2 regions of the Propionibacterium freudenreichii subsp. freudenreichii genome follow, and region 1 is predicted to be linked to the other one. Evidence: riboswitches for the same ligand, from Rfam matches in the RefSeq annotation. Region 1 holds a riboswitch; the other holds the start of a gene.
What was found. A riboswitch is a leader RNA that binds a small molecule or an ion and turns the genes downstream of it on or off. The one in region 1 is predicted to bind FMN.

Region 1 (3,401 bases):
GGGCCGGGTTCCCCGTCGCCGTGGGTGTCAGCCGACCAGCGACACGAAGGATTCCTTGGCGTCCACCGGCTTGGAGATGATGCCTGACTCGGCCATGAAGGTGGCCATGTCGCTCCAGCGCTGGGCGTCCTGCTTGCCGAGCTGGGAGCCGTAGAGCTTGTTGGTCGCCTCCAGCGTTGCCCTGGCCGCTGCCCGTTGGGCATCGTCCGACAGGGCCGGCACGTACTTCTCGGTCAGGGCCACCGTGCCGTCAAGATCGGAAGTGCAGTAGGCGACGGCCTTGTCGAGCGCCCGCATCATGGCCTTCAGCTGGTCCTGCTTGTCGGTGACGGTCGCCTTCGAGGCCCCAAGGCCCAGGGCAACCAACGGTGTGGCCGCATCGAGCCTGATCTCGCGGATGGGGAATCCGGCCTGGCCGAACTTCACGGCATCGTTGTTCGAGAATCCGACCACGGCATCCACCTTGTTGCCCATGAGTGCGGCTTGCTGGGTGTAGCCGATTGACTGGATGTTCACATCGCCCTGGGTCAGCCCTGCCTGCCGCAACATGGCCAGCAATGCGTACCAGTTCTCCCCGAATGGCCCGGGGATTCCGATGCTGTGTCCACGCAGGTCGGCGAATGAGGAGATGGACGAGCCCTGCGGCACGATCAATTCGGCCGGATGGCTCTGGTACATGGTGGCGAAGTTGACCACGTCGACGCCCTGGGAGCGCGACAGGAGCATCTCGTCACCGCCCGCGTAGACGACGTCCTCGGTGCCCGACTGCAGGGCACCCATCAGGGATTCGGAGGCGCCATGGTGGCGCAATGTCACGTTGAGGCCCTCGTCGGCGAAGTAGCCCTTCTGGACTGCGACGTAGAACGGTGAGAACTGGATGTCGGGGGTGTAGGTGAGCCCGACGGTGAGGGGGATGCCGGCGCTGGACGAGGCCGACGAGGAACCCGACTGGTTCCCGCAGGCGCTCATGGCAGTTCCCAGGGTGAGGGCAAGGAGCACGAGGAGGAATCTGGTGAGTCTGCTGTGACGGGTCATGCGACGAGCTCCTTCTGGGCCGACGTGTGGGATTGATGGGCTTGCGTGGCGGCCACCAAGCGCAGGTCCGGTGCCGTCTCGAGTGGCACGGGATGCGCTGCCCGGGGCACGCGATAGGGATCGGTGAATCGCTCGACCGCAATCAGGCCGAGGTAGATGACCATTGCCAGGACGCACAGCACGATGAGGGTGGAGAACAGGCCGGTGGTATCGGCCGAGGCCGATTGCATGGAGACCACCAGGCCCAGCCCGGTGCCACCCATGACGAACTCGCCGACCACCGCGCCGGTCACCGACAGGGTGAACCCATTGCGCACCCCGCTGAGAAGTGCGGCCCGCGACAGCGGCGCCTCGATGTAGCGGATCATGCGCCATCCCGAGGCCCCGTCGAGCTCGGCCGCCTCGACGACCTCGTGGTCAATCGAACGAAGGCCCAGCACGGTGGACAGCAGCAGGGGGAAGAAGACGATCAGGGAGCACAGCAGGACAATCGGGGTGAGCCCGTAACCCACCCAGATCACCAGCAGGGGCGCCAACGCCACGGCCGGGATCGCCTGCGAGGCGGCCAGGTAGGGGGATATGGCGGCCTCGGCAAGCCGAACGCGCGCCACCAGGTAGCCGACGGGAAGGGCGAACACGGTGGCCACGATGCAGCCCAGGACCGCTTCCCAGATCGTGGTGGCCGTGCGGGCCAACAATTCACCGTGGACGATGTCGTGCACCAGTCGGCTCCACACGGAGCCGGGCGTGGGCAACAAGGTGAGTGGGACGGTGTGGGTCGACACGACCGCATGCCAGGCCAGGAGCAGGAGCGCCCCCACCACCAGGGGGGCACCGATCCGCACCCCGGTGGGTGCTGGATGGCGGGTGAACCGTGATGAGGCCATCGGCTGTCGACATTCCTTCCTCGGTCAACGTGGACCGGGGTGCTCGACAGTCCGACTGCACACGACTCACACGGCCGACCCGCACGGGCCGGCCGCGGCATCGTCCGCCGCACTGTTCACGCGCTCTCCCCTCCGGACTTTCACCGTCGGTACCGGAATCCCACCGGTTCGGCCGGACCCCACGAGGGGCCGCGGTTCGCGGACTGTCACCGCCGGTTCGGACTTACACCGACCCCGGGCACGTTGAAACGTTGACCCCAACTATATACACCGCCGCTCGTCGGCGGCCCAGCCGTGTCGCCGGGTTCAGGGGGCGGGCGACGCCTTCGGTTCGGAGCCCTCGATCTCGGCCTCATCGGGCGCGACCGGATGGCGCGGGAAGAAGATCGCGACCGCGATCGTCGCGAGCACGACGACGGCTGCGCTGGCCCCCAGGCCGACCTGCATTCCCGAGACGAATCCCCGCTTCAGGGCAGCCAGGATGTCGGGGTGCGCGCCGCCCGAGGAGAGGTCGAAGGCGCGTCCCACCGAGGCCAGGATGTCGGAGTGCAATGGCTCGCCCAGGCCCCTGACCGCGGCGTCGGCACTCATCACCTCGCGGTAGCGCCACGCCAGCAGTGATCCGGTGATGGCCACGCCCATCGCACTGCCCACCTGCATGAGCGCGCTGTTGGTGGCCGACCCGGCACCCTCCGACTCCGAGGGCAGGGAATCCATGACGGCCTGGGTGGCTGCGGGCATCAGGAGACCGGCGCCCAGCCCGAAGAACATCGCGCCGGGCAGCATCTGCAGGTAGGTCATGCCGACGTGGGTCAGGGACAGCAGGGTGAAGCCGAGCGCTACGCAGATCAGGCCTGCGATGACGGCGCGCTTGATGCCGATGCGCTTGAGGCTGATCGGGGCCAGGATCGCACCGACGAGCATCATGGCGGCGACCGGCATGATGCTCAGTCCCGATTGCCATGGCGTGAACTGCAGGACGAATTGCAGGAACTGGGTGAGCACGAACAGCGCTCCGGCACCACCGGCGGTGACCAGGCCGGACACTGCCACCGAGACGGCGAAGGGGCGGCTGCGGAACAGGCTGAGACGCAGCAGTGGAGCGCTCGCGTGGTGCTGCCACCAGACGAACCCGACCAGCAGTGCGATGCCGCCGAGGAAGGCGAAGATGATGGGCGCCGAGAAGAGTCCGAGTCCCGGTGCCGAGATGACCGCCCAGCACACGGCGCACAGCCCCGCGATCGACAGCCCCGTACCGGGCCAGTCGATGTGGTCCTCGTCGCGTTCGGCCCTGACCCGCGGCAGCAGGAACACCGCTCCCACCAGGCACAGTGCCGCCACGGGAACGTTGATCAGGAAGATGGACCCCCAGCTGAAATGGGCCAACAGGCCGCCGGACAGCAGGGGTCCGACGGCGGCACCGGCACTGTTTGCGCCTGACCAGATGGCGAAGGCCGTGGTGCGTTCCCCGGGCCGGCG
Region 2 (3,401 bases), 1.0 Mb from region 1:
ATGCCCCTGCACCTGGTGGCCGTCCAGACGCGCGTCGGCACGCATTGCCCGCTCAAGGTTCACCTGCGAGCCCTGCGACAACCGCCCCAGGGACGTGCGACGCAGCGTCTCGGGCATCAGGTCGACCACGAAGCTGTCGTCGCCGGGCAGGTCGACCACGGTGAGGCAGGTGCCGTTGACCGCGATCGAGCAGCCGGGCGTGGCGTCGCTGACGGCCAGTGGCCCGCGGATCGCGAGCCGGGCACCGCCTCCCTCGGCGGGTGCGCTGGTGTCGATGGTGCCGATCTCTTCGATGATTCCGGTGAACATGGTGATCCTGTCTGTGTGAGCGAAACTGTTGGTGGTTGAAAACGGGATGGGTCGAGAACTTGCGGTTGACAAGGGCTTATGACGCCGACTCAGCCCGGTGGACGCGGACGGGCGACCACCAGCAGGTCGTCCCCCAGCCGGTGCACGTCAACGATGTGGAAGCGCAGCGCCGAGGTGATGGTGCTGATGCCCAGACCCGATACCGCCTGGGCGCCGGCACCCAGCAGGGCCGGGGCGATGTAGGCGTGCAGTTCGTCGGCCAGGCCGGCGGCCAGGAATGCCGACGCGATGGTGGGTCCGCCCTCGATGAGCACCTCGCGGACGCCGCGCGAGGACAATTCGCGCAACACCTCGGCGGGGTCATGGGTGCGCAATGCCAGCAGGGCACCGCCGGGACCGCGCACCGCAGCGTCGTCGGGAACCGGGCGGGTACCCATCACCACGCGCAGGGGTTGGTGGTCGGCCAGCGAGCCATCGGGCAGCCGGGCGGTGAGTGCCGGATCGTCGGCCAGCAGCGTGCCGGTGCCCACCACGATCGCGCCCACCCGGGCGCGCGTCCCGTGGGCGTGGTCGCGGGCGGCGGGGCCGGTGATCCAGCGGCTGGTGCCGTCGGCAGCGGCGACCCGGCCGTCGAGGGTGGCTGCCATCTTCACGAGCACCTGCGGACGCGCCCCCACCTCGCCGGGCAGCGGCGCCACCTGGCGGGCCAGCCAGTCGCCGAGGGCCTCGCGGCCGGACGCCTCCGCCACGCCGCCGATCACCTCGACGCCGCGTTCGCGCAACACCTGGGTGCCGCCCGCTGCCACCGGGTTGGGGTCGGGCACCGAGAAGACCACCCGGGTGATCCCGGCGTCGGCCAGGGCCACGGCGCAGGGGCCGGTGCGTCCCCAGTGGGCGCACGGCTCCAGCGAGACCACGGCGGTGGCGCCGCGCACATCGCTCCCCGCTGCTCGCGCGGCCGCCAGTGCGGCGGCCTCCGCATGGGCGGTGCCGGCGCCGCGATGCCAGCCCTCGGCGATCACCCCGCCATCGGGGGCCAGCAGGACGCAACCGACGCGCGGATTCGGGTCGTCGGCCGGCCCGCGGGCCGACAGTTCGAAGGCCCGACGCAGCGCCGCCAGTTCGCGGGGCAGTACCCGGCTGTCGGGCAGCGCCCGTTCGGTGGAGAGGGCCCATTCGGTGGAGAGTTCGCCGTCGTCGGGCAGGCCGGGGCCCGACGCCGCGACGCGATCAGGTCCTGCACCAAAAGGGGACGATGCCGGGGTGAACGGCGACTGTGCGCTACGGCGCACGCCGGCGCGTCCACTGCCATTGCCGGGACGATGAGCGCCCATGAAGCCCTCCCAAGGACAGGCCTCGGGGCTTGTTGTGCAACCACCCAGGAAGGGGCGCACCCAACGCCGGATGCGCCTGCAGCCCACCAATGGACCGCCCGACGCCTCGCGGCGTCACGTGAACTTCTCCCATCCGGACTTTCACCGTCGGTCCTGGAGTTTCACCAGATCAACCGTCGCCCTGCTTGCGCAGCGTGACGGGTCGTGGACTATCACCACCGGTTCGGAATTACACCGACCCCGAAGCACGTGTTTGCTTATTGCCCCAGACGTTAGCACCCCGCCCGGACGCCGGCGCAAGCAACCGTCCGACGATCCCCACATGGGCTCGCGCGCGGGAGGTCGTCGATGGCCCAGTCCTGCCTGCGGGCCGCTGCGTCGACGGCGATAGCGTTGCCGCATGGCGCTCTTCGGGATCGGCAGGAAACACCACGGCCAACGGCACTATGCGGCCAGGCCTGCCGACACCTTCGCCGCCGTCCTCGCGGCCACCGCACGCGACGACAGTGGCTTCACGCAGAAGGACCACGACGCCGCGCACCATGTGGTGGAGCTCACCTCGAAGGGCAGCCGACTCACCTACGGCGACCGGTTCACCGTCAGCTTCGCCCCCGCCACGGGCGGCACCCTGGTGAAGGTGGAGGGCGCAGGTGCCACCGAATTCGCCGCCACCAGCTCCGCCCGCATGCAGAAGGAGTTCGACCGCCTGTTCAGCGAGGTCTACGCCGAGCTGCGCCGCGACAAGAAGTTCATCGGCTGAGCGTCGCGCCACCGCTCGCCGGGTACCGACGCACGGCCCCCGACTAGGCTGAATGCCATGGGCGACAACACAGAAGACCGGTCCGTCGACGCGTCGGCAAGCCCGACGAACGCATCCGCGTCGACGCCCGATGCGGGCAACTACCGCGACCTGCCAGATGACCTCCCGCCGGCTGATCTGGTGGCGCTCAACGATCCCTCCGGCACGCCCTCGACGCTCGCCTTCCGCATGATCGCCCTGGCCGGCGAAGCACGCAGCCTGGCCATGCGCGCCATCGCCGCGGCCGAGAGCGGCGGCTTCGTCGACGCCGAATCGCTCATCGAGCAGGCCCATGGCAGCTATGACCGCGCCCACCAAGTGCAGAAGGCCCTCACCGAGGCGCACCGACGCGACATTCAGCCCGCCGTCGACCTGCTCTTGGTGCACGCCCACGACCACCTGGTGATGGCGCAGATGGCGCTGGACAACGCCGAGATCATCACCCGCCTGTACCGCCGCATCACCGCCCTGGAAGCCGAGCCGCGCCTGACGCGCGAGTGAGCCGGATCGCCGGGCAGCTGAGCCGATCACGGCGCGATCGTCGTCGAGCATTTCCGCATACGCTGGAAGGGTGTCCACGCACAGGAAGCCCGGCACCCCGGCGTCCCCGGATGGCGCCCGGGGCCAACAGCCCGACCATCCCCGTTTCATCCGGCCGGCCCCCGACGACCCTGTCCAACGCGCCGCGCTCCTGCGCCGACTGATGCCGCTGGGCGTCAACGGCACCTACATCGACGCCGCCGGCCGGGAGATCCGCGTGCCCACCGCCACCCTCGAACTGGTCAGTGCCGCCTTCGAGGACTCACTGCCCCGCGGCATCGGTCCGGCGCTGGTGTGCACGCCGGGGCGCTACCACCCCGAGCTGTTCGGCACGCTCGTGCCCGAGGACGGCGGCCCGGTGCAGGCCCACGGCATCGTCGACGCGCCGGGCTATCACGTGCTGTACACCGTGAGGGGCG

Region 2: linked by a shared signal. The riboswitch ahead of ribD (bifunctional diaminohydroxyphosphoribosylaminopyrimidine deaminase/5-amino-6-(5-phosphoribosylamino)uracil reductase RibD) and the one ahead of RM25_RS13365 (ABC transporter permease) in region 1 are both predicted to bind FMN.

What each region holds. Positions count from the first base shown of each region.
Region 1 covers NZ_CP010341.1:1,240,893-1,244,293, reverse strand. Annotated here, with positions in the region: gene RM25_RS05305 (ABC transporter substrate-binding protein) at 28-1,035, opposite strand; gene RM25_RS13365 (ABC transporter permease) at 1,032-1,922, opposite strand; FMN riboswitch at 2,039-2,168, opposite strand; gene RM25_RS05295 (MFS transporter) at 2,229-3,401, opposite strand, start outside.
Region 2 covers NZ_CP010341.1:2,276,011-2,279,411, forward strand. Annotated here, with positions in the region: gene RM25_RS09965 (riboflavin synthase) at 1-309, opposite strand, end outside; gene ribD (bifunctional diaminohydroxyphosphoribosylaminopyrimidine deaminase/5-amino-6-(5-phosphoribosylamino)uracil reductase RibD) at 399-1,643, opposite strand; FMN riboswitch at 1,761-1,895, opposite strand; gene RM25_RS09975 (hypothetical protein) at 2,044-2,403, shown strand; gene RM25_RS12030 (PTS lactose/cellobiose transporter subunit IIA) at 2,461-2,943, shown strand; gene malQ (4-alpha-glucanotransferase) at 3,014-3,401, shown strand, end outside.